4 regions of the Aureimonas sp. AU20 genome follow, and region 3 is predicted to be linked to each of the others. Evidence: predicted binding sites of a transcription regulator. Region 3 holds the regulator's gene; each other region holds the start of a gene.
What was found. Region 3 encodes PhoB, which activates phosphate uptake and scavenging genes when phosphate is short. Its sites were predicted from a motif close to TGTCATNNANCTGTCAT; they were not measured.

Region 1: a site for PhoB is predicted at 1,037-1,053, ahead of M673_RS04540 (PhoX family protein). Genes of this name have one in related genera too.
Region 2: a site for PhoB is predicted at 2,762-2,778, ahead of M673_RS20505 (inorganic phosphate transporter). Genes of this name have one in related genera too.
Region 4: a site for PhoB is predicted at 2,556-2,572, ahead of M673_RS19220 (esterase-like activity of phytase family protein). Genes of this name have one in related genera too.

Annotation. Positions count from the first base shown of each region.
Region 1 covers NZ_CP006367.1:981,330-985,923, reverse strand. Annotated here, with positions in the region: gene M673_RS04550 (serine protease) at 1-236, shown strand, start outside; gene M673_RS04545 (glyoxalase superfamily protein) at 433-876, shown strand; gene M673_RS04540 (PhoX family protein) at 1,108-3,135, shown strand; gene M673_RS04535 (hypothetical protein) at 3,330-3,656, opposite strand; gene M673_RS04530 (cation diffusion facilitator family transporter) at 3,819-4,594, opposite strand, start outside.
Region 2 covers NZ_CP006369.1:317,949-322,542, reverse strand. Annotated here, with positions in the region: gene M673_RS20515 (ABC transporter ATP-binding protein) at 1-332, opposite strand, end outside; gene M673_RS20510 (ABC transporter permease) at 354-2,108, opposite strand; gene M673_RS20505 (inorganic phosphate transporter) at 2,811-4,418, shown strand; gene M673_RS20500 (sugar phosphate isomerase/epimerase family protein) at 4,432-4,594, opposite strand, start outside.
Region 3 covers NZ_CP006367.1:3,411,650-3,416,243, forward strand. Annotated here, with positions in the region: gene M673_RS25160 (GcrA family cell cycle regulator) at 1-619, shown strand, start outside; gene M673_RS15555 (DUF3297 family protein) at 915-1,172, shown strand; gene phoB (phosphate regulon transcriptional regulator PhoB) at 1,255-1,986, opposite strand; gene phoU (phosphate signaling complex protein PhoU) at 1,992-2,714, opposite strand; gene pstB (phosphate ABC transporter ATP-binding protein PstB) at 2,785-3,594, opposite strand; gene pstA (phosphate ABC transporter permease PstA) at 3,612-4,594, opposite strand, start outside.
Region 4 covers NZ_CP006369.1:29,444-34,037, reverse strand. Annotated here, with positions in the region: gene M673_RS19225 (ATP-binding protein) at 1-1,759, shown strand, start outside; gene M673_RS23800 (DUF1127 domain-containing protein) at 1,933-2,073, opposite strand; gene M673_RS19220 (esterase-like activity of phytase family protein) at 2,629-4,140, shown strand; gene M673_RS19215 (methyl-accepting chemotaxis protein) at 4,305-4,594, opposite strand, start outside.

The DNA of each region.
Region 1 (4,594 bases), 1.3 Mb from region 3:
GGGTCGTTGGCGTCGTCACCGCCAAGCTGAACGCCGTGGCCGTGGCCGATCTGACGGGCGATATTCCGCAGTCCATCAACTTCGCCATTCGCCCGGACGCAGCCGCTCGCTTCCTGACGCAGCACCATGTCGCCTTCGAGACGGCTGACGCCAAGGCGGCACTGGAAAGCGTGCCGGACGCGACGGCCAAGGTGCAGGAGTCGATCTACCCCGTCCTCTGCCTCGGGACGAAGTAAGCGCCCGCTACCCAACACCGCAAATTCGCTGTATAAGGACGGCCACGGGCAGAGAGCCCCGGCCGTCCGCAGGCGTTTCGACACCTTGGTGAAGCTCTCTTCGATCTCGGCTTATCGGTCATTCCTGTTCAGGCATGTCGCGAGCGGCAACGCGGACTCCCCTCGCCTCGAAGACATGCCGAGAGTGGAGACCGCTATGACTCATCTTGCACCCCTTCCCGCGCTCGAAGGCTTGAAGGATCAGGCCAAGCGCCTGCGCGCCGCTCTGTCGCGCGGTGGCGAAAGCCTGACCCATTCGCGGGCGCTCGAACTCGTCGCCGCGCAATATGGCTATCGCGACTGGAACACGCTTCACGCCCGCGTCGGCAATCGCGGCGCGTTCGATCCCTACCGGGTCGGAGCGCGCGTGCGCGGCTTCTATCTCGGCCAGCCCTTCGAGGCATCCATCCTCGGCATCGAGGCGCTGCCCGGCGAGGCCGATCGGTTCCGCCTCGTTCTTCGCTTCGACCAGCCGGTGGACGTCGTGACCTTCGAGAGCTTTTCCGCCTTCCGCCAGCGCGTCTCCTGCCGCGTCGACCGGACCGGCCGCACGCTGGAGAAGACTTCTGACGGGCGCCCGCATGTCGAGTTGCTCTGGTAGCTCTTCCCTTCTCCCCCATCCGCCGGCCTCGCGAAGGCTGGCGGACGGGCCTGAAATCGGGATCCGGCGCCAAGGAAGCGATCACGCCCGATCGCGTTCGCATCACCTTTTCCTGAGTTGACGCGGCGGCGCCGGGCTTTGTTAAGCCTCGCGTGCTTTGTGTCATGGGCCTGTTATCTCGGCCTCCTAGGGCGCGCTGGAACCGTTCCAGACTAGCGCGAAGGACCCGAGATGACCGAGCACGCCCTGCCCCGCCACGCCGCCTTTCCCACCAGCCGGCTCGAGGATGCCGATGGCGAAGGTCTGAACCCCACCGCAAACCGCACCATGGGCGAGATCATCACCGCCCGCTTCTCGCGCCGCGACCTGCTGCGCGGCGCGCTGGCCACGACCGCCATCGCGGCGACGCTCGGCCCGGTGGCGCTCCTGAGCGCGGGCGACGCCAAGGCCGAAGGCCCGGCTTCGCGCTTCGACTTCACCGAGGTCGAGGCCGGGGTGGACGAGACGCATCATGTCGCCAGCGGCTACGACGCCGACGTGCTGCTGCGCTGGGGCGACCCGCTCTTTGCCGACTCGTCCGCCTTCGACCCGCGCAACCAGACGCCGGAGGCCCAGGCCCGCCAGTTCGGCTACAACAACGACTATGTCGGCTTCATTCCGCTGAACGGCTCGTCCGAGCACGGGCTGCTGGTAGTGAACCACGAATACACGAACGAGCATCTGATGTTCCCCGGCATCGTCAGCTTGAGCGAGAAGGCGGACGAAAAGAACCCGGAAAAGAAGATCCCGATTCTCGCTATCAAGGACGCCGATCGGACGCGCGTCGACATCGAGATGGCCGCCCATGGCGGCACGGTGGTCGAAATCCGCAAGGTGGAGGGCAAGTGGCAGGTGGTGCGGGACGGCGCGCTCAACCGCCGCATCACCGCCGGAACCGAGATGGAACTGACCGGCCCCGCCGCCGGGCACCTCCGCCTCCAGACCGCAGCAGACCCGAGCGGGCGCCGCGTCTTCGGCACGATCAACAATTGCGCCGGCGGCGTCACGCCCTGGGGCACCTACATCATGGCCGAGGAGAACATCCACGGCTACTTCACCGGCAAGCTGCCGGAGGGCCACCGCGAGGCCGCCAACTACAAGCGCATGGGCATTCCCGAGGGCACCTATCAGTGGGGGCGCTTTCACGAGCGCTTCGACGTGTCCAAGGCGCCCAACGAGCCGAACCGCTTCGGCTGGGTGGTCGAGGTCGACGTCATGGACCCGAACTCGGTGCCCAAGAAGCGCACCGCGCTCGGCCGCTTCAAGCACGAGGGCGCCGAATCCATCGTCTCGAAGGATGGGCGGGTCGTCTTCTATCTCGGTGACGACGAGCGCTTCGACTATGTCTACAAGTTCGTGACCAAGGATCGCTTCGTCGAGGGCGACCGCGCCGCCAATATGCGCCTTCTCGACGAGGGCACGCTCTTCGTCGCCAAGTTCGGCGAGGACGGCACGATGGAATGGCTGCCGCTGGTCCAAGGCCAAGGCAAGCTCACCGCCGAGAACGGCTTCGAAACCCAGGCCGACGTGTTGATCGAGACGCGCCGCGCCGCCGATCTTCTCGGCGCGACGCCCATGGACCGGCCGGAGGACGTGGAGCCGAACGCCACGAACGGCCGTGTCTACGTCATGCTGACCAACAACACGCGGCGCAAGGAAGAGCAGGTCGACGCCGCCAACCCGCGCGCCAAGAACGCCTTCGGCCACATTATCGAGATCCATGAAGAGGGCGGCGACTTCGCCGCCGCCAAGGGCCGCTGGGAAGTGCTCTTGAAATGCGGCGACCCCAGCGTCGCCGAGGTCGGCGCCACCTTCTCCTCGGAGACCACGAAGAACGGCTGGTTCGGCATGCCGGACAATTGCTCGGTCGACACGGAGGGCCGGCTCTGGGTCTCCACAGATGGCAACTCGCCCAAGGGCACCGGCCGCACGGACGGGCTCTGGGCGGTGGAGACGGAAGGCGCGGCGCGCGGCACCTCGAAGCTCTTCTTCCGCGTGCCGGTGGGCGCGGAAATGTGCGGCCCCCTGCTCCTGCCCGACATGCAGACCGCCTTCGTCGCCGTGCAGCATCCCGGCGACGGCGGGGAGGATTGGGAAGGCTTCGGCCGTCTGTCCTATTACGAGGACCTCTCCACCCGCTGGCCCGACTTCCAGCCCGACATGCCGACCCGCCCCTCGGTGGTCGCCATCACCAGGCAAGGCGGCGGGCGCATAGCCTGAGATCGGCGGCATCCGACAAAGCCCCCGGAGCGATCCGGGGGCCTTTTTGTAAGATGGGCGGAGGCTTTGCATGGGCTTGCAGGTAACAAGCCTGCTCATAAAACCCCAAGGTCGCTAGCTGCCCATTACCTTGCGGGAAGGGCTTTGCGAAATTGGACCTCGCCACCAAAGCCCAAGAGCATGGGCGATGTGCTTTACGGGTCGAATTTACCGATTTTGGTTTGGTCCAACATGGGCGGTCTCGGAGCTCTCGGCGGCTTCACTCCGCTCCGCACCCAGGCCATGAAGGCGGCTCCCGCCAAAACCATAGCCAAAAAGAACACGTAGACACCAACGGAGAACCAAAAGGCATCAGGGTTTTCGTGCATCGACACGATCCCCTGCCTGCGTGCTCGGATCGTCCCGTAGCTCCAAGCTCCGTAGAGTTCGAAGACGGCGAAACTTGCCCCGCCGCCTATAGCAATAGCTCCGGCAGCAATCTTGACGCGCTCGATCAAACGGTCGCGATCGAAACGGTTCAACGATACCCCTCCGTTATCACGCTCGACGCCATCCTATAGCTTGTCGAAATTAAGAGTCGTTAACGGATGCACTGAAACTCAGGACGCTATCAAACGCCCCTTCGGAGAAAGCCGATCCATCGCCCAAGCTCTTATCGATGGATCGAAGCCCGGCCCGCCCGATCAAACCGCCCATTTCTCGTCACCCGTGAACGCCAAGGTCAGCCAACGGTCCGGGCCGGCGCCGCCGATGGCCGCGCCGACTTCCTCGCGCACCGCGTCGAAGGCGTCGATCGTGCCGAACATCCGGTCCCTGGGGACGACGAAATGGATCTCCACCATGCGCGAGCGTCCGGCCTTGGAGACATAGGTGTGGGCGCGCAGGAAGCCGTGGCGCTGGACGGTCTCGTCCGCCACGCGCCGCGCCAGGGCGTCGAGATCGGCCGGGGCGAGCAGCAGGATGTCGTGCACGGCCTGCACCACCGTCCGCAACGGCATGGGAATGAGGCAGAGCGTCAGGACGGCGAGGATCGCCGGATCGACATAGGGCGTCCAATGCGCATAGGCCGTGCCCTCCAGTGCGAAGGCGACGATGAAGGCGCCAAGCAGGGCGGCGGTGATCGCGGCGGACATAGTCCAGCCCTTGACGTCCAGCGCGATGAAGGAGGAGCCGATCACGCGGTTGGCGCGCCGCCCATAAAGCGCCATGACGACGCAGACCACGACCACGAAGAAGCTGTAGACGATGGCCCAGCCGAATTCGAGCGCCCGGCCGCCGTCGAGGATCGTGCCCACCGCGTTGACGAAGGCGTAGAAGGACAGGAGCGAAAGGAGCCCGCCGTTGAAGGCGAGCACCATGGGCTCGAAATGCCAGAAGCCCATCTGGAAGCGCCGACTGGTGTCGCGCGCGATGAGCTGCGTGACGAGCAGCGCCATGCCGGTCATCGACGCGTCCACCA
Region 2 (4,594 bases), on a different replicon from region 3:
TTCGCCTCCAGCCCTGCCTCGACATTCTGCAGGACCGTCAACCAGGGAAAGAGCGCGAAGCTCTGGAACACCATGCTGACGCTCGTCACTTCGCCTTTCGCCTGCGCGGCGGGAAAGGACACGCTGCCCACCATCGGCTTGATGAGCCCGGCGATGGAGCGAAGAAGGGTGGACTTGCCCGAGCCCGAGCGGCCGAGAAGCGCGACGATCTCGTTGTCGAACAGCGTGAGGTTCACGTCGTCGAGCACCAGCTTCTCGGCGCCGCTCGCCTTGCCATAGGCATGGCGCACGCCCCGGACATCGACGAGGGGATGAGTCTGGATTGCGTTCATGGTCGCGCTCCCGCTTTCCGGTCAGTTGAGACGCAGGTGCCGCTCGGCATAGCCGTACATCGGCCGCCACACGGTGCGATTGAAGAGAATGACGAAGAGGCTCATCATGGCGATGCCGAGCGCGACGCGGGGAAAGTCTCCTGCCGTCGTCGCGTTGGCGATGTAGGAGCCGAGCCCCGCCGCCTCGAGCTTGGTGTCGCCCCAGGAGACCGTCTCCGCCACGATGCTGGCGTTCCAGGAGCCGCCGGAAGCGGTGAGCGCGCCGGTGACGAAGTAGGGGAAGATCGCGGGCAGCGCGAGCTGGCGCCACCATTGCCACCCTCGGAAGCCGAAGATGGAACTGGCTTCCTTCATGTCGGTCGGGATCGCGCTCGCCCCCGCGATGACGTTGAAGAGGATGTACCACTGGGTGCCGAGCATCATCAGAACGGACAGCCAGATATTGGGGTCGAGATGCAGGCCGGAGATGGCCACGACCGCGAAGGGAAACAGGACGTTGGCGGGAAAGGCGGCGAGGAACTGGGCCACCGGCTGCACGCGTTCGGCCCACTGCGCCCGCAGCCCGACCCAGACCCCGATCGGCACCCAGATGACGCTGGCGATCGCGGTCGTCGCGGCCACGCGCGCCAGGGTCGCAAGTCCAAGGGTGAAGGCCTCCCGGACATCGGCGAAGGTCAGGCTTTCGGCGATGAAGGTCGCAAGCTGCCGCAGGCCCCAGGCGCAGCCGAGGACGACGAGCCCCAGCCACGCGAGATCGACGGCTTTCGCATAGGTCCGGCCCATCGCCGGCATCGGCACGCGGGGCAGGGCCGGCAGGCGAACGGTCTCGGCGAGGCGGAAGGGCCAGGCGAGAGCGGCGGCGATTGTCTTCAGGAGACGCGTCCGGCGCACGAGATCGTAGGCCCAGGACTTGGGTCGGCTCGCGGAGGCGGTCTGCTCGAAGCGGAACTTGTCGGCCCAGGCGACGATCGGCCGGAAGAGAAGCTGGTCGTAGAGCAGGATCACCACGGCCATCGCGGCCACGGCGAGCGCCACCGCCCCGAAGTTCTTCTCCTCGATGGCGAGGGCGAGCCACGAGCCGATGCCCGGCAGGGTCACGGTCTTGTCGCCCACCGTGATCGCCTCGGAGGCGACCACGAAGAACCAGCCGCCCGACATCGACATCATCATGTTCCAGACGAGGCTCGGCATGGCGAAGGGCAGATCGAGGCGGACGAACCGGCGCCAGGCCGAGAAGCCGAACTGCCGCGAGACCTCGTCCAGATCGTCCGGCACGGTGCGCAGCGACTGGTAGAAGCTGAACGCCATGTTCCAGGCCTGGCCGGTGAAGATCGCAAAGATCGAAGCGCATTCGGCCCCGAGCTGCCGGCCGGGAAACAGGCCCATGAAGAAGGTGACGGTGAAGGTCAGAAAGCCCAGCACCGGCACGGACTGAAGAATGTCGAGCGCGGGCACGACGATGAGCGCCGCCTTGCGGCTCTTGGCGGCGAGCGTCGCGACCGTGAAGGTGAAGAGGAGCGAGGCGGCGAGCGCGGCGAACATGCGAAGCGTGGTGCGCAGGGCGTAGTCCGGCAGGCGCGCGGGATCGAGCACGATCGGCGTCTGCTGCAAGGCCTCGAGCGGCTGGCGCGCCTCGTTCGCCCCGTGCACGACCATCACTGCGATGCCCGCCATCAGGAGGAAGGCGATCCCGTCCGCCCAAAGGCTGGTCCTGCCGAGCGAAGCGATCGCTCTCGTCGGGCCGCCGCCTCGGGCATAGGCGAAAAGGAATGACATGAGCCCACCTCCGGTTTGCCTCCGCGCGGCGAACAGGCGCGATCAGGCCCGAGGCCGGGGGCCTCGGGTTTGCCGCGTCGATCGAGTGTTCGCCGGAGAAGTCTGATGGCTTGGAGAACCGCCGCCGAAAGGCCGGCGGCGTTCGCAGCCCTGCGATAGCACCGGGCGCCGCCCTGGGCGAACTGGCATTGGGTCATCCGCGCTATACGAAAGTATAAGGGGCCGATGCCTCGGTGTGCTCGCGCCGCACCCACGAGCGACGCTAGGCCGGGCCGACCTGGCTGCGCCTATCTTCGAAAGCTGACTGTGCATCAGGCGCAGGGTGCACTTGCGAATATGCGACTGGGCGCGAAGCTTATCCTTCTTCCGGCATGACGGAGGTCGAGGGCCTATCTTCGAAGCCCGAAAGCGTATGTCGGGAAAGCGACGCATTCCCTTGATGCCCTGCCGCTGACAATCTCTGCGTGGGATATTGGTAGGCTGACGAAGGCAGGCGCTCGTCAGGCCCTTCGGACCCATCGGGGCAGGTCCGACCTTGCCTCGCATGGATCGGGTCAAGGGACCCCGGCCCCGCATCCTCTCGCATTCCGCGCGGTATCAATGCCGATGTCCAAAGGAGGGGAGCCGCTTCCGCTTGGTTAGCGTTGCGTAAACGTCATGGAAGCGGCGTAGCCTCACCAAATTGTGTAGGGGGACGCCGCGATGAGCACCTTGAATCCGAACCTCAGCCTCGAGGCGCGTCGGCCGGATCTCGATCGTGGGCTCGGAAGCTCGGGGAAGCTGGGATTTGCGGCGGCCGTTCTCGCCGCCATTCTCTATGTCGGCTACAGCATCTATTCCGACGCCACGGCGGCCGGCGTGCAGACCACGACCTATCTGCCCTTCGCGCTTCTGTTTCTCGCTCTTCTCATCGCGCTTGGCTTCGAGTTCGTGAACGGCTTCCACGACACCGCCAATGCGGTTGCGACCGTCATCTACACCCATTCCCTGCCGGCGAACGTCGCCGTCGTCTGGTCGGGCTTCTTCAATTTCCTCGGCGTTCTCCTGTCGAGCGGGGCCGTCGCCTTCTCCATCGTCTCGCTCCTGCCGGTGGAGCTCATTCTCAAAGTCGGCTCCGGCGCGGGGTTCGCAATGGTGTTCGCGCTGCTTCTGGCCGCGATCCTCTGGAACCTCGCGACATGGTGGTATGGGCTCCCGTCCTCGAGCTCCCACACGCTCATCGGCTCCATCATCGGCGTCGGTCTCGCCAACGCGCTGATGAACGGCCAGAGCGGCACCGCCGGCGTCGAGTGGGGCGAGGCGACGAAGATCGGCTATTCCCTGCTTCTGTCGCCGATCTTCGGGTTCGGCCTCGCCGCCCTCTTGTTCTTCGCCATGAAGATCTTGGTTCGCAACGAGGCGCTCTATCAGGAGCCCAAGGGCGCGACCCCGCCGCCGGCCTGGATTCGCGGGCTGCTGATCTTCACCTGCACGGGCGTGAGCTTCCTGCACGGATCGAACGACGGCCAGAAAGGCATGGGCCTCATCATGCTGATCCTGATCGGAACCGTGCCGACGGCCTATGCCCTCAACACCGCCGTGCCCGCTCGCTATGTCGCCGATTTCCATACCGCGTCGGCGGCGGCAACGGCAGTGCTGCAAACCCATGCCGGTCAGGCCGCGGTGCCCGCGGCCCCGGCCGAGATCGTGACGCGCTACATCGCCGACAAGATGCTGTCGCCGGAAACGGTGCCGGCCCTGATCGGCCTCATGCGCGGCATCGACGCGGAAGTCACCGGCTACGGCTCGCTCGCAGCCGTGCCGGCCTCAGCCACCAAGAACTTGCGCAACTCGATGTATCTCGCCGCCGAGGCGGTGAAGCGCCTGTCCAAGGAGACGTCGCTTGGCATCACCCAAGCGGAAGCTCAGACCCTTTCGACCTACAAGGCCTCGCTCGACGCCGCGACCCGCTTCATTCCGACCTGGGTCAAGGTGGCCGTCGCCTTCGCGCTCGGCCTTGGCACCATGATCGGCTGGAAGCGCATCGTCGTGACCGTCGGCGAGAAGATCGGCAAGTCGCACCTGACCTATGGCCAGGGCGCGTCCGCCGAGCTCGTCGCTATGGCGATGATCGGGGCTGCCGACGGCTTCGGCCTGCCCGTCTCCACCACGCATGTCCTCTCGTCCGGCGTCGCCGGCACGATGGTCGCCAACCGCTCAGGGCTTCAGATCGCGACCTTGCGTAATCTCGCGGCCGCCTGGGTCCTGACGCTCCCGGTCTCGATCCTTCTGGCCGGCAGCCTCTACTTCGTTCTGTTCCACCTTTTCTGAAGGCCGCGCCGCCTCAGCCCGTGGCCCGCAGGCGTGATGCGTCCGGCAAGTGCCGGATCGCGGCGAGGTCGGCCGCGAGAACGGCGTGGCAGTTCCCGCCGAACCATTCGAGCGAGGCCTTTGCGTGTCTCGGCAGCGCCCGCAGAAACTGGGGATAATCAACGATTCCCTCGAAA
Region 3 (4,594 bases):
GCTGAAGCTGGACAACCGCCCCAAGGGCGGCGCGGACGAGAGCCCCGCCGAGGCCGCCCCCGTGGCGCCGATGCGCGTCGCGCCAGCCTTCGAGCCCGCGCCCCAGCCCGTGCCGGTCGCCGCCGCGCCCGTGCCGGAGCCGGTGGCCGCGCCGTCGATCGCGGCGGTGGAGCCGCCCGCCCCGCGCCGCGAGTTCGCGCCTGCGCCCGTCGCGGCTCCGGTGGCAACGCCCACCTCGGCCCCCATGCCGACGCCGAGCGCCGCGCCGCGCATCCTGACGCCCTCCATGCCCACTTCCGCCCCGCCGCGCGCGCCCATGCCGCTCCGCCAGCCGATGATCCATTCGGTGGGCGCCACGGCCCTTAAGATGGACCCGGACGCCGGCGCCTTCGAGGAGGCCCAGCCGTTCGGTCATTCCGAAGGCGGCGAGGTCGTGCCCATGTCGCGCAACCTGACGCTGGTGCAGCTTTCCGACCGCACCTGCAAATGGCCGCTGGGCGACCCGCTGAGCCCGGACTTCCGCTTCTGCGGAAACCATTCCCAGGACTCCTCGCCCTATTGCAAGCACCACGCGCGCATCGCCTTCCAGCCGATGTCGGAGCGCCGCCGCGTTCGCTAAGGGCGTTCCCCGGCAAGGCGGAAACGCTTTTCCGAGACATGAGACGAAATCGTGGACCTTGCAGCGTTCCGGCAAGCCGGAATGCTTCAGGCGCTTTCCATCCATCGCGGTTTAGAGCCCGGCCTTCGCGCCGGGCTTTTCTTTGCGCCGGCCGCTCCCCCGGCCTTCCTGCCAGAAAGCGTCTCCCGCTCGCGCCTGTCCTGCGTTATGAGGCAGGCCATGCGAGCGGAAGACGCTTTCTGATCTGGGCGCCGGTCCGGCCGGCGCGCGAGGCCCCTTTCGAAAAGGCTATGACATGACCGATACCCCCGCCCTTCCCGACCGTCTGGCGATCGACCCGGACAGCCCGTTCCATGACGAGGCGCTGCTGGCGCGCGGCATCGGCATCCGCTTCAACGGTAACGAGAAGACCAATGTCGAGGAATATTGCGTCAGCGAAGGCTGGGTGCGCGTGGCCGCCGGCAAGGCCAAGGACCGCCAGGGCAAGCCGCTCTTGATGAAGCTGAAGGGCACGGTCGAGCCCTATCTGAAGGACGAGAGCGCCGAGGGCTGATCGCCCTCGTCCGCCAAACGAAAACGCCGCGAGCAGCCGTTTGGCTCTCGCGGCGTTTTCGTTTTGGAAGGACGGCTGAGCCTCAGCTCGCCTCGGCCCGTTGCTGCACGGGCCGCGCGGCGGCGGTGAAGTTCTCGTCCAGCGAATAGCCCGCCCCGCGCACGGTGCGGATCGGGTCGCGCTGGCGGCCCCGGTTGATGGCCTTGCGCAGACGCCCGACATGGACGTCCACGGTGCGCTCGTCGACATAGATGTCGCGACCCCAGACGCCGTCCAACAGTTGCTCGCGCGAGAAGACGCGGCCGGGCGACTGCATGAGGAACTCCAGGAGGCGGAACTCGGTGGGTCCGAGCTTGACCTCGCGGCCGGCGCGGCGCACGCGATGCGTCTCGCGGTCGAGGTCGAGATCGCCCGCCACGAGCTGGCTGGAGATGCGCTCGGGCTTCACCCGACGCAGCATGGCGCGCACGCGGGCCATGAGCTCGGGAGTCGAGAAGGGCTTCACGACATAGTCGTCCGCCCCGACCGAAAGGCCGCGCACCCGCTCGCTTTCCTCGCCGCGCGCCGTCAGCATGATGATCGGCAGGCGTTCGGTCTCGGGCCGCGTGCGCAGGCGCCGGCAAAGCTCGACGCCGGACAGGCCGGGCAGCATCCAGTCCAGCAGAAGAAGGTCGGGCACGCCCTCTTTCAGCCGCAGGTCGGCCTCGTCGCCACGCGCGATCACGTCGACGTCGTAACCCTCGGCCTCAAGATTGTAGCGAAGGAGGACGCCCAGCGCCTCCTCGTCCTCGACGACGGTGATCCGGGCGCCCATGCGACTTACCCGTTCAGGCCGGAAGAGGGCGAGGCGATCGAGGGCGTCGAGTCGCTCTTGGGCCGCTCGACCTCCATCTGTTTGCCGGTCTTGATGTAGTAGACCGTCTCGGCGATGTTGGTCGCGTGGTCGCCGATGCGCTCGATGTTCTTGGCCGAGAAGAGAAGATGCGTGCAGGCCGTGATGTTGCGCGGATCTTCCATCATGTAGGTCAGGAGTTCGCGGAAGAGCGAGGTGTAGAGCGCGTCGATCTCGGCGTCCTGGGCGCGGATTTCCAGTGCCCGCACGTCGTCGCGCGTGGCATAGACGTCGAGCACGTTCTTCAGCTGGCCCAGCGCCAGTTCCGACATGTGCTCGATGCCGCGCACCAGCTGCACCGGCTGCTTGTGGTCGGTCACCGCGATCACGCGCTTGGCGATGTTCTTGCCGAGATCGCCGATGCGCTCGAGATCGTTGGAGATGCGGATGGCGCCGACGATCTCGCGCAGGTCGTGCGCCATCGGCTGGCGCTTGCCGATCGTGAGGACCGCGCGTTCGTCCACTTCGCGCTGCAGCGTGTCGAGAAGGATGTCGTCGGCAACGACGGACTGCGCCAGACCCCAATCGGAGCGGATCAGGGCGGAGACCGCCTGCTCGACCATGCGCTCGGCCTGGCCGCCCATTTCGGAAATGCGACGAAGGATGAATTTCAGTTCGTCGTCGTAGGACGAGACGATGTGATGTTCCATGAAACGAACTCTCCCTGTTTCGCGGAGAACGACTCCCGGCCCGATAAGGCTGCGGGAGCCGGGAGCGAGGTCAGCCGAAGCGGCCGGTGATGTAGTCCTGCGTGCGCTTGTCGTCGGGGTTCTGGAACATCTTTTCCGTGGAACCGACCTCGACGATCTTGCCGAGGTGGAACATCGCCGTGCGCTGCGAGACGCGGGCCGCCTGCTGCATCGAGTGGGTGACGATGACGATGGTGAAGTTCTGCTTCAGCTCGTCGATCAGTTCCTCGACCGTGGCGGTCGCGATCGGATCGAGGGCCGAGCAGGGCTCGTCCATCAGGATCACCTCGGGCGAAACGGCGATGGCGCGAGCGATGCACAGGCGCTGCTGCTGGCCGCCGGACAGACCCGTGCCGGCGTCATGGAGGCGATCCTTCACCTCCTCGAACAGGCCGGCCTTGCGCAGCGAGGTCACGACGACCTCCTCCAGGTCCGTCTTCGACTTGGCCAGACCGTGGATCTTCGGGCCATAGGCGACGTTCTCGAAGATCGACTTCGGGAACGGGTTGGGCTTCTGAAACACCATGCCGACCCGGGCGCGCAGTTCCACCACGTCGATCTGCGGGTTGTAAATGTCCTCGCCGTCGAGCGTGATGAGGCCCTTGACCTTGGCGCCCTCGACCGTGTCGTTCATGCGGTTGAGCGAGCGCAGGAAGGTAGACTTGCCGCAGCCCGAAGGGCCGATCAGCGCCGTCACCTGCCGCTCGTAGACGTCGAGATTGACCTCGAACAAGGCCTGCTTCGCGCCGTAGAAGACCGAGACGTTCTCGCCCTTCATCTTGGTGGCGAGGACGGGCGCGTTGGTCTTCGGGGCGGCGGTCAAATGAAGATTGTCCATCATAAGAAATCCGTTCTTTCCTACCAGCGACGCTCGAAGCGACGACGAAGCAGAATGGCGGTGATGTTCATGACCGCCAGGAAAAGGAGAAGCACGATGATCGCGCCCGACGTGCGCTCCACGAAGGCGCGCTCGGCCTCGTTGGCCCACATGTAGATCTGCACGGGCAGAGCGGTGGCGGGGTCCATCGGCGTCGCGGGGTAGTTGGCGACGAAGGCGACCATGCCGATCAGGAGCAGCGGCGCGGTTTCGCCGAGCGCGTGGGCAAGGCCGATGATCGTGCCGGTGAGAATGCCCGGCATCGCCAGCGGCAGAACGTGGTGGAACACCATCTGCATCTTGGAGGCGCCGAGGCCGAGCGCGGCGGCACGGATCGAAGGCGGCACGGCTTTCAGCGCGGCGCGCGTCGCGATGATGATGGTCGGCAGCGTCATCAGCGTCAGCACGAGGCCGCCGACCAGCGAGGCCGAGCGCGGCAGGCCGAACCAGTTGACGAAGACCGCGAGGCCGAGAAGGCCGTAGACGATCGAGGGGACGGCCGCCAGATTGTTGATGTTCACCTCGATCAGGTCGGTGAAGCGGTTCTTGGGCGCGAACTCCTCGAGATAGATCGAGGCGGCGACGCCGATCGGCAGCGCAAGGGCGAGAACGATCGCCATCATGTAGAGCGAGCCGATCAGCGCCACGCCGACGCCGGCCGTCTCGGCGCGCGAGGAGGCGCCGAAAGTGAAGAGGCCGGTGTTGAAGCGCTGGGTCAGCTCGCCACGGCTTTCCAGCTGGCGGATCCATTCCAGCTGCTGGTCCTTGATCGGCCGGCGCGCTTCGGGGATCGACAGGTCGAACTGGCCCTTCACCGCCGAGTCCACGGTGGAGTTGGCGTAGATCCAGATCTCCTGCGTGGTGCCGATGATCGAGAGATCGTCCATCACCATGTTGGCGAGCTGCGCGCGCACGCCCTGCGACAGGAGCTGCGAAGCGGCGGTGATGGCGGCGCGGTTGTTCG
Region 4 (4,594 bases), on a different replicon from region 3:
CGACGTCCACGCTCGGGCTTGGCCGGAGGAGGATCTCGACCTCATCCGCGAGTTCGCCATGCGCCTTCGCATCGCCGTGGAGCGCGCGAGCGCCGCGCAGGCGCTACGTGATAGCGAGGCGCTGTCGCGCGAGAACGTGCAGCGCGTGCAACTGGCGCTGTCGGCGGGCGCCATCATCGGCACTTGGCTCTGGGACCTGCCGAGCGACCGCTTCACTGTGGACGAAGCCTTCGCCAAAGCCTTCGGCCTCGACCCCGCGCTCGGCCGGGAAGGCTTGAGCCTCGCGCAGGTCGTGAGCACCGTCCACCCCGACGATCAGGAAGCGCTTGCCGCCGCGATCGGTGAGGCCGTGGCGCGCGGCGGCGCCTATGCGCACCAGTACCGAACGCGCCGCGCCGACGGGAACTACTACTGGCTGGAGGCGAACGGCCGGGTCGAGCATGGGCCGGACGGCACGCCGCTGAACTTTCCCGGCGTCCTGATCGACATCGAGGAGCGCCGCGCCATCGAGGCCGAGCGCGAGCGCGTCACCGAAATGCTCCGCAATCTCACCGAAACGCTGGAGCAGCGCGTCGCCGACAAGACCGCCGAGCTCATGCTCTCCGAGGAGGCACTGCGCCAGAGCCAGAAGATGGAAGCCGTGGGGCAGCTCACCGGCGGCTTGGCCCACGATTTCAACAATCTGCTCGCCGGCATTTGCGGCTCGCTCGACATGATGCAGACGCGCATCGCACAGGGGCGGTTCGGCGAGATCGACCGCTACATGACCGCCGCGCAAGGGGCGGCCAAGCGCGCGGCGGCGCTGACCCATCGCCTGCTCGCCTTCTCGCGGCGCCAGACGCTGGAGCCCAAGCCCTCGGATGTCGACCGCATCGTCGCCGGCATGGAGGAGATGGTGCGCCGGACGGTCGGCCCCGCCATCGCGGTGGAGGTGCATGGTACGGCGGGGCTCTGGCCGGTTCTGGTGGACCCGAACCAGTTGGAGAACGCGCTTCTCAACCTCTGCATCAACGCGCGGGACGCCATGCCCCATGGCGGACGCCTCGTGCTGGAGACCGCCAACCGCACGATTGCCGAGCGCGCGGCCTTGGTGCGCGACATGCCGCCGGGCGACTACGCCTCGCTCACCGTGTCGGACAACGGCGTCGGCATGGCGCCCGAGATCATGGAGCGCGTCTTCGAGCCCTTCTTCACCACCAAGCCGATAGGCCTTGGCACGGGGCTCGGCCTGTCCATGATCTACGGCTTCGCCAAGCAGTCGGGCGGCGAGGTGCGCCTTCATTCGCAGGTCGGCGAAGGCACGTCGGTGACGATCTTCCTGCCCCGCCACGCCGTGGCCGAGGCGGATGCGCGGGTGCCCGAACCGGAACCGGCGAGCCCGCGAACGGGCGCGGGTGAAACCGTGCTGGTGATCGACGACGAGCCGCTGGTGCGCATGCTCGTGGTGGATGTGCTGGAAGACCTCGGCTACAGCGCGATCGAGGCCGCCGACGGGCCGGAAGGGCTGGAGATCCTGCGCTCGGGTATCGGCGTCGATCTTCTCGTCACCGATGTCGGCCTGCCCAAGGGCATGAACGGGCGGCAGGTGGCGGACGCCGCGCGCGCCCTGCGCCCGGGGCTGAAGGTCCTGTTCGTGACGGGCTATGCCGAGACCGCCGTTCTCAGCCACGGCCATCTCGAAAGCGGCATGCAGGTCGTGACCAAGCCTTTCGATCTCACCGTTCTCGCCCGGCGGATCAAGGATCTCATCAACAGCTGACGGCGGCGAGGCCGACAGGCCCGCGCGCAGCGGACGGGCCGTTCCCAAACGAAAAACGCCCTTGCCGGGGGAGGACCGGCAAGGGCGTCAAGGGTGAGCCGGCGGTGGGAGGAACCGGTCGGCTCGAACGCCGCGACCGGGGGAGGACCGGTCGGAGCGAAAGGGAAAAACTGTTAGCGCGCCGTGCGGCGGGCGGTCGGCATGTCGAAGCGGGACATCCCGATGTCGGACAGCTCACGGGCCGTCATGCGGTTCAGCTCGCGCGCATTGGGGCGAAACTGGGTCTTGTCTTCGAAGAGGCGAGCGAGGGTCATGGTCTCTGATCTTTCCGGTCCGGCCTCTCATCGGTGGTGGCCGGCGGGGTCCTGCGTGTTCGATGTCCCGTATGTACCGGCTTCCCCTTCCGTTGTGCAGCGCAAAAGCGGCAAGGGAGACATGCAGTCAGCGAATGGCTCTATTGGATAAACTCTTTGTTAACCCACTTCCGCGCATGGCTCAGGTGATAAGGGACCGTTTTTCTACCGTTTAAGCCGTCCGTTCAGCAGCTTGGCGCTTCACCCGCCTTGTGGCGGGCCGAACATTGGCGAGTCTGTGGTCGGCCTTTCTGGCCTGCCGGTCAGCGGACGCATTTCCCCGCGTTCCTCGTCCCGCCGCCCCTGGCGAGGCACCCTCCCTGAGAGATGAACGGCGGGAGCATTTCCAAAACAAGCGAATACGCTACGCCGTCGAACGGAGCCGCCAAAGCAAAACAGCCCGTTTCCGAGGACAGTTTAAGAAACCGAAAAGCGGGACGCGGCGTCATGCAATCGTCACGGATCGCGTCCTATCACGCGCGCAGGCCTGCCCCTTGCCGCTTTCGGAGGTTTCCCATGCGCATTCGCCGTCTCACCGCGCTGTTCCTCGCCGCCGCCGCCTTTGCCGGTGCGGCGCGGGCCGAGCCGGTCGCCTATCCCAAGGCTTCCGTGTCGGAGGCGCCGGGCGAGGAAACGGCCGTGCTGAACGGCGAAACCTTCGTCAATCACGGGCTCGTCGCGGCGGCGCGCGTGCCCGCCGCCAATCTCGACTTCCTCGGCGACACGCTCGGCTCCTTCTCGGCCATGCTGATCGAGCCGGGCAGCTGGCAGAAGACGGCGGAGGGCTACACCGCGCGCCTGCGCACCCTGCCCGATCGCGGCTACAACGAGCCGGACAAGGGCTTCTTCTCCGACTACCAGGGCCGGCTGGTGGATTTCGACCTGTCGCTGAAGCTCGACGGCAAGGCCGGCACGCTGAGCGTGACGCCCACGGGCACCGGCACGCCGCTCACCGGCTTCGACGGCAAGCCGACCACGGGCGCGGACCCCGCCAGCCACACGATGACCGAGAACGGCCATGTCCTGCCCTCGCCGGCCGAGGGAGCGCTCGGCGCCGGCCGCCTGTCGCTCGACGCCGAAGGCGTGGCGCGCCGGGCCGACGGGCGCATCTATGTCAGCGACGAATATGCCGCCGACATCTATCTCTTCGCCGCCGACGGCCGCCTGGAAGGCATCATCGACCCCAGCCCCGCCATCGTGCCGATGACCGACGGACGGATCGACGACAATTCTCTGAAGGCCCCGGACACGGGCCGTCGCAACAACCAGGGGCTGGAAGCCCTGTCGATCTCGCCGGACGGCAAGACGCTGTTCGCCGTGCTGCAGAGTGGCGCGGTGCAGGATTCCTCGGCCTCCAAGAACCAGGCCAACCGCGCCACGACCCGCGTCTATGTCTACGACATCTCGGCCGACGCGCTGCCCAAGGCGCCCAAGGCCGTCTACGCCCTGGAGTTGCCGGTCTATTCCAAGAAGGGCAATGGCGAGATCGACGCGACCGCCGCGCTGAGCGAGATGGCCGCGCTCAGCGACCACCAGTTCCTGCTTCTGACGCGCGACGGCAACGGCTGGGGCTGCGGCTGCAAGAACCCCGAAATGGTCAAGCAGATCCTGGTGGTGGACACCGCCGGCGCCACCAATCTGGCGGGCACCGACTTTGAGACGACCACCAAACCGATCGCCCCCAAGGTTGGCGAGCGCAACGTGCTCGACCCCGCCATCACGCCGGTGAAATCCGCCGTTCTCGTCAACATGCTGAACCCCGTGCAGCTGGCACGCGTCGGGCTCAACATCGACAACGAAAAGGCCGACGCCAAGACCCTGTCGGAAAAGTGGGAGGCGCTGGCCCTGGCCCCGGCGCGCGACCCGAACGCCCCCAACGACGTCTTCCTCTTCGTCGGCAACGACAACGACTTCCTCACCACCAAGGGCGTGATGCAGGGCAAGAGCTACGATGCCGGACTCGACAATGACAGCATGGTCCTGGCCTACCGCCTGACCCTGCCCGAGACCGTGAAGCTCGGCTGGTAAGGCGGGCGCCCCGCTTCGAGCGGGCGAAGACGGGCGAACCTTAAGACCTCGCCTTTCCCCTTGCGCCGAAGCCGTTGGCGTCGGCGTGGCAACAAAAAACCCCGCCTTGCGGCACGCGGCCGTAAGGCGGGGTTTCGTGTCTTAGGCCGGGTCTTCCCTCGGCGTTACGAGCTCATCTTCTCGAAGGCCGTCTCGCCTTCCTCCGGTCCGAGGTCGAGGGCGATGCCGCCCCGGGCGATGCGCTTGGCGGGGAGCGCGCGGGGCGCTGGGGCGGCCGACGCGGCGGCCGCCGGCTTGGCGACGGGCAACTTCACGGCCAGGGGCTTGGCGGCGAGCGGCTTCACGACGGGCGGGCGGCTCGTGGCGAAGCGATCCACCTCCGCCTGAAGCGCGCGCACGTCGGAGCGCGCGGGCGCTGCCGGCCGGTGCGTCGCTTCGGTTTCCGCGCCGAGAC